2 regions of the Trinickia violacea genome follow, and region 2 is predicted to be linked to the other one. Evidence: riboswitches for the same ligand, from Rfam matches in the RefSeq annotation. Region 2 holds a riboswitch; the other holds the start of a gene.
The links. Region 2 has a riboswitch for ZMP and ZTP ahead of FAZ95_RS33515 (LysE family translocator). Riboswitches for the same ligand answer to the same signal wherever they lie in the genome.
Positions count from the first base shown of each region.

Region 1 (4,597 bases), on a different replicon from region 2:
CATCGCCATCACGGCAAAAAGCGCAACGAGCACGGCCACGACCAACAATTCCACGAGCGTGAAACCCTTGCAGCAGCTCCCACGCGGCCCCGCTCTCGACACGATTTTGCTTTGCATTCCGAAATTTCCCAGCTGTCCGCACACGACGAATCTAGCGGCAACGCCGGGACGCCACAATCGGCCATTCGGCCTAGTGGCGCGCGAGCGCGATCACACGCAAGAATCGTGTGTCACAGCGAAAAAGCAGGCAGGAAATGCGATGAAGCGATATGAAGAATCAGCGCTTGCGCGACGATTTGGCCGGCGCTGCGGCGCGGCGGGCCTCTTCGATGATGTCAGCGAACTCGGAGACATCTTCGAATTGCCGGTAGACAGAAGCAAAACGCACGTAGGCGATGGTATCGAGCTGTCGCAACTCGCTCATCACGAGTTCACCGAGGCGATCACTCTTGACCTCGCGCTCGCCGCTACCAAGCAACTGATACTCGATGCGGGCGACCGCCGCGTCGATCGCATCGGCTGCCACCGGGCGCTTTCGCAGCGCCAGTTGCATGCTCGCGGCGATCTTGCGGCGGTCGAATTCGGTGCGGCTGCCGTCCTTCTTGACGACCGCCGGCAATGCCAGCTCGACCCGCTCGTACGTCGTAAAACGTTTGTCGCAGGCCGAACAGCGGCGGCGCCGCCGAATCGCGGCGCCGTCCTCGGATACGCGCGAATCCACCACTTGCGTATCGTCATGCCGGCAAAAGGGGCAGCGCATAGGCGATCAGCGGTAGACCGGGAAACGCTTCGTCAGCTCGGCGACTTGCCCGCGCACACGTTCGATCGTGGCGGCGTCTTCCGGGTTGTCGAGCACGTCGGCGATCAGGTTGCCCACTTGCTCGGCTTCCTTCACGCCGAAGCCGCGCGTCGTCATCGCCGGCGAGCCGAGGCGAATGCCGCTCGTGACGAACGGCTTTTCCGGATCGTTCGGAATCGCGTTCTTGTTGACGGTGATGTGCGCCGCGCCGAGTGCCGCTTCCGCCGCCTTGCCCGTGATGTGCTTCGCGCGCAGGTCGACGAGCATCACGTGGCTTTCCGTGCGGCCCGACACGATGCGCAGGCCGCGCTTCACGAGCGTTTCCGCCAGCACACGGGCGTTGTCGACGACTTGCTGCTGGTACGCCTTGAATTCCGGCGACAGTGCTTCCTTGAACGCGACAGCCTTGGCGGCGATCACGTGCATGAGCGGACCGCCCTGGATGCCCGGGAAGATCGCCGAATTGATCGGCTTCTCGTACTCGGCTTTCATCAGGATCACGCCGCCGCGCGGGCCGCGCAGGCTCTTATGGGTGGTCGTCGTGACGAAATCGGCGTGCGGTACCGGGTTCGGATAGACGCCCGCGGCGATCAGGCCCGCGTAGTGCGCCATGTCGACCATCAGGTACGCGCCGACCGACTTCGCGATCTTCGCGAGGCGCTCGAAATCGATGCGCAGCGCGAATGCCGACGCGCCCCCGACGATCAGCTTCGGCTTGTGTTCCTGCGCGAGCTTTTCGGCGGCGTCGTAGTCGATGTCTTCGGCTTCGTTCAGACCGTAGCTGACGACGTTGAACCACTTGCCCGACATGTTTACGGGCGAGCCGTGCGTCAGGTGGCCGCCGTGGGCGAGGCTCATGCCCATGATCGTGTCACCCGGCTTCAACATCGCGAAGAACACGCCCTGGTTGGCCTGCGAGCCCGAATTCGGCTGCACGTTGGCGGCTTCCGCGCCGAAGAGCTCCTTCACGCGGTCGATTGCGAGCTGCTCGACGACGTCGACATATTCGCAACCGCCGTAATAGCGCTTGCCCGGGTAGCCTTCGGCGTACTTGTTCGTGAGCTGCGAGCCCTGAGCGGCCATCACGGCGGGGCTCGTGTAGTTTTCCGACGCGATCAGTTCGATGTGCTCTTCCTGACGGTGGTTTTCCTGTTGGATCGCTTTCCAGATTTCTGGATCGACGTTGGCGATGGTGCTTTGGGCTCTGTCAAACATACGGGTTCCGTAAAGTGTGTGCAGGTTGACCGGAGCGTGCGCGGAAACGTACCGATCGTACGCTGCGCTGCTGGCGGCTGGGCCAGCCCTGACGTGGCGGATGAAGTCATGAGGATCCGTTACGCGGGGCGCGGCAGCCAGCAGCGGCGCAATCGACGATGCGCGACTCACGGCTGCCCAGGCGAACGGCAAAACGGCACCCTGCGCTTCACGGTGGGTGGCTCCACCTTGACCCCGATGGGGTGCTATCGCCAGTCACGCAGGGATGAGCGCGTTAGTTTATTGGAACCTCATTGAATAGGCAACCGCATGACGCATCCGGTTCGAACCATCGCGCGAAGCCCCCGCCCGGCGGGCTTCGCAGCCAATTTCAGGCCCTGCGGCAGATGCCGCAAAACGTCCGAATGGCGCCGTCCGCCGGGGCTTCGCCGGGCACTTCGCGCATCGCCGCCAAGCGTAATCGTTTGCGAACGCGCACGAGAGCCGGACCGCGGCTTTGCCACACCATCGGCCAAAGGCCATTCTTGCCGCGAAATCGCAATGGAAGTAGGCTCTCTAGCTTCCGTTTTTCCCATCCATCGACCCGACCAGGGACCAGCAATGATCGTGTTTGTCACAGGCGCCTCCGCCGGCTTCGGCGCCGCCATCGCCCGCGCATTCGTCAGCGGGGGCCATCGCGTTGTCGCCACCGCGCGCCGCAAAGACCGTCTCGACGCGCTCGCCGCCGAACTCGGCGACGCCCTTCTGCCGTTCGAACTCGACGTGCGCGATCGCGCCGCCGTCGAAGCCGTGCCGGCAGCGCTGCCGAAGGACTTCGCCGCTATCGACGTGCTCGTCAACAACGCCGGCCTCGCGCTTGGGCTCGAACCGGCCCAGCGCGCCAATCTCGACGACTGGCACACGATGATCGAGACCAACTGCACCGGTCTCGTCACCGTCACCCGCGCGCTCCTGCCGGGCATGGTCGAGCGCAATCGCGGTCATATCGTCAATTTGGGCTCGACGGCCGGGAGCTACCCGTACGCAGGCGGCAACGTCTACGGCGCGACCAAGGCTTTCGTCCGGCAGTTCAGCCTGAACCTGCGCGCGGACCTCGCGGGCACCGCGCTGCGCGTGACCGATATCGAGCCGGGCCTGTGCGGGGGCACCGAGTTCTCGAACGTGCGCTTCAAGGGCGACGACGAGAAAGCCGCGAGGTTCTACGACAACGTGGAGCCGCTGAGCCCCGAGGACATCGCCGACTCGATCTACTGGATCGCGACGCGACCCAAGCATGTCAACATCAACACGATCGAGCTGATGCCGGTTGCTCAATCGTTCGCGGGACTCTCGGTGCACCGGAGCTGACGGGCTTCGCAAGGAGGATGCCCAGAGTTTTGAGACGCGCTCGCGCGTTCCGGTAAAATGCCGGGTCATGAAACTGACCACCAGCCGTTCTGGGGCGGAAATCGGCTTCACGTGGCCGATCCGCGTGTATTACGAAGATACCGACGCAGGCGGCATCGTCTTCTACGCGAACTACCTGAAGTATTTCGAGCGCGCGCGCACCGAGTGGCTGCGCGCGTGCGGCGTCGACCAGTGCCGGCTTGCCGACGAGGACGGCGTGGTTTTCGTCGTCCGGAGCACCGCGCTCGACTATCACGCGCCGGCCCGCCTCGACGATGTCGTCACCATCGCGAGCCGCATCGAGCGGATCGGACGGGCGTCGGTCGACTTCACGCAAGAAGCCTGGCGCGACGACGTGCTGCTCGCGACGGGCCAGATTCGCGTCGGCTGCGTCGATCGCGGCGCGCTGAAACCCGCGGCGATTCCCGCGCCGGTGCTCGCCGCGCTGCGGCGCGGACCGGGTGTAAATCCAACGAACGTGTCAACGGCAAGTGCATAAACACCGTTGAGACTCTGCCAATGAACTTGTATCGCCCGCAACGATACTAAGCATGGTTCGGCGGGAGGCCGCGAACGCTTTCGAGTCCCCGACTGAAAGCCTGACAAAGCCTTGCAGCCGGACGCCCCAGCCGGGACGTTAAAGCAAACCTATATGAACAACGCACAAGATCTTTCGATCATTACTCTGGTTCTCAACGCGAGCGTGCTCGCGCAGGCGGTGATGGCGCTCCTGCTGTTGCTGTCGCTGATGTCGTGGACTTTCATCTTCCGCAAGTGGTTTGCGATTCGCCGCGCACGCGCGCAAACTGAACGTTTCGAACGCGATTTCTGGTCGGGCGGCGACCTGCAGGCGCTCTATCAAAGCGCCGCCAACAACCGTCACACGATCGGCGCGCTCGAGCGTATTTTCGAGTCCGGCATGCGCGAGTTTCTGAAGGGCAAGGAAAAGCGTCTGAACGATCCGGGCTTGATCCTCGATGGGGCCCGCCGTGCGATGCGCGCCGCGTTCCAGCGGGAAATGGACGTGCTCGAAGCCAACCTCGCGTTCCTCGCGTCCGTCGGCTCGGTCAGCCCGTATATTGGTCTGTTCGGTACGGTGTGGGGGATCATGAACGCCTTCCGCGGCCTCGCCAACGTGCAGCAGGCAACGCTCGCCAACGTCGCGCCCGGCATCGCCGAAGCGCTGACGGCGACCGC
Region 1 covers NZ_CP040077.1:3,994,953-3,999,549, forward strand. Annotated here, with positions in the region: gene FAZ95_RS18230 (GspH/FimT family pseudopilin) at 1-117, opposite strand, end outside; gene nrdR (transcriptional regulator NrdR) at 278-760, opposite strand; gene glyA (serine hydroxymethyltransferase) at 767-2,014, opposite strand; ZMP/ZTP riboswitch at 2,183-2,283, opposite strand; gene ydfG (bifunctional NADP-dependent 3-hydroxy acid dehydrogenase/3-hydroxypropionate dehydrogenase YdfG) at 2,615-3,361, shown strand; gene ybgC (tol-pal system-associated acyl-CoA thioesterase) at 3,429-3,899, shown strand; gene tolQ (protein TolQ) at 4,053-4,597, shown strand, end outside.
Region 1: linked by a shared signal. The riboswitch ahead of glyA (serine hydroxymethyltransferase) and the one ahead of FAZ95_RS33515 (LysE family translocator) in region 2 are both predicted to bind ZMP and ZTP.

Region 2 (4,597 bases):
GCGTATATGCTTACAGCTACCTGTACACAGATGGCACAGTTTTTCGTAGGCGACGTGGTGACGCTCAAAGTGGGCGGACCGCGCATGACCATTACTGATGTTGGACCCGTGCAATTCGCCGATGGCGATTGGCTGCGCTGCCAGTGGTTCGACGACCGTGGCGAGCTGCGCCAGGACCTGTTCTCGCGGGACGACGTCAAACGCGAACCGCGCTCCATTTCTCCGGGTTCCGTGCATTTGCGCAGCTACGCGAGTCCTATCCGTAACGCCTTCTAAGGTTTGCGCTTCGGCGGTCTTCTAGTGCCGCCGAAGCGTCCCTGCATCCGCGTGGCTGGACCCGCGGCATGCGCGCGCACACTTCGCTTCAGACTGAAACGTTGAGCATCGTCCGGCTGACATACTGCCCGGCATGAACTCAATCGATCCTATCCGCGCGGTCGTTCACGCCAATCCCTACCCTTATTACGCCGAGCTTGCGGCTCGTTCGCCCTTCGTGTTCGAGCCGCGGCTGCGGTTATGGGTGGCGTCGAGTGCGGCTGCGGTCACCGAGGTGCTCGAGCATCCCGAGTTGCAGGTGAGGCCCGCAGCCGAGCCTGTGCCGAAAGCGATTGCGGGTGCGCCGTCGGGCGAAGTGTTTGCACGGCTCGCTCGCATGAACGATGGCGCGGCTCATCGGGCGCCTAAGCTCGCCTTGCGGCGTGCGCTCGGCAGTCTCGATTTGCAAATCGTGACGCTGCGGGCGCGCCGCATCGCCGAACGTTCCGAGCGTGATTTGCGACGGCCAGGCGATGTGTCGGCATGGTTATTTGAAATGCCGGTGCAGGTCGTCGCGTCGCTGCTTGGATTTGCCGATGACGTGTTGCCCGAGGTCGCCGCATGGATGGCCGATTTCGTCGCCTGTCTTTCGGCTTTGAGCACGCCAGAGCAGCTTGCTTGTGCGAACGACGCCGCGCTTAGGCTCGTGCAGTGCGTCAAGACGCTGGTGGCGGATGCCGCCGCCGGCAATGATGTCCGCGGCGGCCGTTTGCCGGACGCGACGTCGATGGAAGGTGCATCACTCGTTGCCCTCGTGCAGCGTGAAGCGCAGTCCACCGGTTGGGACGACGCCGATGCGTTGATCGCGAACCTCGTTGGCCTGCTGTCGCAAACCTACGACGCGACCGCCGGCCTGATCGGCAACGCCGTCGTCGCGCTGATGACGCAGGCGGGAGTGGAAGACGAGGTGCGGCGCACGCCGCGCAAGCTTGCCGATTTGATTCGCGAGACGAGCCGTTTCGATGCCTCGGTGCAAAACACGCGGCGCTTTGCTGCGACCGAAACCACGGTCTGCGGCGAGCGGGTCGAAGCCGGCGCGGCGATTCTCGTGCTTCTCGCGGCGGCGAACCGCGATCCGGCCGCGAATGCGCGACCGCATGAATTCCTGCTCGATCGGGACGATTGCCGCGTATTCGGGTTCGGCCACGGCATCCATGCATGTCCAGGCGACCAACTGGCCTACGCCATCGCATCGACCGCCATCGACGTGCTGCTCGATCGCACCACGCTTGCGCACCGCAACGACCTCGCTTGGACTTATCGCGCGTCGGCCAATCTGAGGCTGCCTATATTTGCCGAGGTGCGAGAAGCACGGTCAGCGGCAGGCGGCGACTAGACACTATATGTATACCGAACACAAAGGGCTGCATCTTGTATACCAACGGGTGCATGCAACGCGCCGTCACCGCGTTCGACGACGCGCGTGCCCCGCGGCATGGACATCCTCAAGCGCGCCATCCGGCTAGGGCATCAACGCCGCGCTAGGGCATCAACGCCGCGCTTCAGTCGCCATCCGCAGCGCGAGCCCCGCGAGCACCGTACCCATCAGCCAGCGCTGGACCTTGATCCAGGCGGGTCGGTCGCCGAGAAACGCCGCGATCGAGCCCGCCATGATCGCGATCGTCGCATTGACGCAGATGCTGATGACGATTTGCGTCGTCCCCAGTGCGAGCGATTGCCTGAGCACGCTGCCGTGCGCGGGATCGATGAATTGCGGCAGCAGCGACAAGTACAGCACCGCCGCCTTCGGATTCAGCAGATTGGTGGCGAGCCCCATCGCGAACAGCTTGCGCGGGCTGTCCTTGGGCAGATCGCGCACTTCGAACGGCGAGCGTCCGCCGGGTTTGACGGCTTGCCAGGCGAGATACAGCAGATAGAGCGCGCCGCCGAAACGTAGCGCGTCATACGCATACGGCACGGCGAGCACGAGCACCGTAATACCGAATGCGGCACACAGCATATAAAAGACAAAACCGAGGGCGACACCGGCAAGCGAGATCAGGCCGGCGGCGCGGCCCTGGCAGATCGAGCGGGAAATCAGGTAGATCATGTTCGGGCCGGGCGTGAGCACCATGCCGAGGGCAATCAGGCCGAACGCGGCGAGACGGGGAAAGTCGGGCATCGCAAGCACTCCAGTGAGACGAGTCAATGGGTCAGGACGTGCCCAGGCGCGCGGCGGCAATACGCTTCGCGTTTCCTGATGGTGATCCATCTTTAAGCGCCAGTTACGCGAGCCCGGCGATTATTGCATGCTTTTTGGGATGGTGTTGAGGCGGGCGGTAGGGCGGCAGGGCGATTGTCTAGTGGCTCGAACGCGGCAGGCCGGCCCGCGGTTGGCCGCCACCCGGCAGTCCGGCGCGCGGTAGGCCGCCCCCCGGCAGCCCGGCGCGCGGTAGGCCGCCCCACTCAATTACGCGCCCGGTCGCGCTTCGCCGCCCGTGCCTGCACGCGTTCGGCGAGCCCCTTGGAAAACGTGCTGAGGCTGATGAGGCGGCGCTTTTTGTTGACATCGTCGGCGACATCGGCCGGAGGATTCGGCTGGAGGGCCCAGAAGAGCGCGATGATCCAGCCGACGACGGTCCACCCGAGGCAGGCGTTGAAGAGCGCGAGGACGAGGATATCGTGACGTTTGCGCCGGTCGGCGATGATTGCCGGCAGGAAGTAAACGGCAAGCGCAATCACCAACTCGACGGTTTGAGCGACGATTCCGCCTTGCATGTCAGGTTCTCCAAAGGATGCTGTATACCGATTGTCGCGCGATCGACAGTTTCGTGCAGCGGAACTAAGGCGGGCATGCTGCGCTGCTCCATCGGCAATGCGCAAGCTGGCGCTAAGCAGGCAGCAAGCGCGGCCCCGATCAGGTCTATCATGTGCGTTTTGACCGACCGATCGGACAATCGAACATGACCTCCGCCGACACGACCCAGCACTCCATCCAACTCGATCAAGACGCGCTCGTCGCGTTCGTCGATCGCAAATGGAACGACGAAATCGTTCCCGCGCTGACCGACTACATCGCCGTCCCCGCGAAGAGTCCCGCTTTCGATGCGGACTGGTCGCGCAACGGCTTCATCGAGCGGGTCGTGACGGACGCGGCGCAATGGGCCGAGTCGCAGCCCGTGCGCGGGTTGAAGCTCGAAGTCGTGCGGATCCCGGGCCGCACGCCGGTGATCTTCTTCGAGTCGCCCGCCACGCGCTCGGGCAGCACCGAGACGATCGTGCTGTACGGCCACCTCGACAAACAGCCGGAATTCGACGGCTGGCGCAACGACCTCGGCCCGTGGCAGCCGAAATTCGAGGACGGCAAGCTGTACGGCCGCGGCGGCGCCGACGACGGCTATGCGATTTACGCGAGCATCAGCGCACTGGCCGCGCTCGATGCGCAGGGCGTCGAGCGGCCGCGTTGCGTCGGGCTGATCGAAACGTGCGAAGAGTCGGGCAGCTACGATCTGCTGCCGTACGTCGACGCGCTGCGCGACCGGCTCGGCACCGTCGGCCTCGTCGTCTGCCTCGATTCGGGCGCCGGCAACTACGATCAGCTGTGGCTGACGACGTCGCTGCGCGGGCTCGTCTCCGGCGACCTCGAAGTCGAAGTGCTCGACGAAGGGATTCACTCGGGCGGCTATGGCGGCATCGCGCCATCGAGCTTCCGCATCATGCGGCAACTGTTTGCGCGTCTCGAGGATGCCGGGACCGGCAATCTGCTGCCGAGCGCTTTTCACTGCGCGATTCCGGCGAATCGTCTGCGCGAAGCCGAGGTGACGGCGGGCATCCTCGGCGACAGCGTCTGGAAGACCGTGCCGTTCGCCTGCGGCCAGGACGGCAAGCCGGTGCTGCCCACCACGACCGACGCCTGCGAGGCGCTGTTGAACTCGACGTGGCGGCCGTCCCTGTCGGTGACCGGCGCGCAGGGCTTGCCGCCGCTCTCGAGCGCGGGCAACGTGCTGCGTCCGCGTACCGCCTTCAAGCTGTCGCTGCGCGTGCCGCCGCTCGTCGACGCCGCCACGGCCGTCGCCGACTTGAAGGCGCTGCTGGAACTCGATCCGCCGTACAACGCGAAGGTGACATTCAAGTCCGACCCGGGCGCCGCGAACGGCTGGAGCGCGCCGGACCTGGCGCCGTGGCTGCAAACGGCGCTCGACGCCGCGTCGCAAGCCCATTACGGCGCCAATTGCGCGTACATCGGCCAGGGCGGCACGATTCCGCTGATGAACGTGCTGCAAGCCGGTTTCCCGAAGTCGCAATTCATGGTGTGCGGGGTGCTCGGGCCGAAGTCGAATGC
Region 2 covers NZ_CP040078.1:2,549,324-2,553,920, reverse strand. Annotated here, with positions in the region: gene FAZ95_RS33525 (YodC family protein) at 7-276, shown strand; gene FAZ95_RS33520 (cytochrome P450) at 410-1,651, shown strand; gene FAZ95_RS33515 (LysE family translocator) at 1,805-2,437, opposite strand; ZMP/ZTP riboswitch at 2,471-2,554, opposite strand; gene FAZ95_RS33510 (superinfection immunity protein) at 2,722-3,033, opposite strand; gene FAZ95_RS33505 (M20 family metallopeptidase) at 3,219-4,597, shown strand, end outside.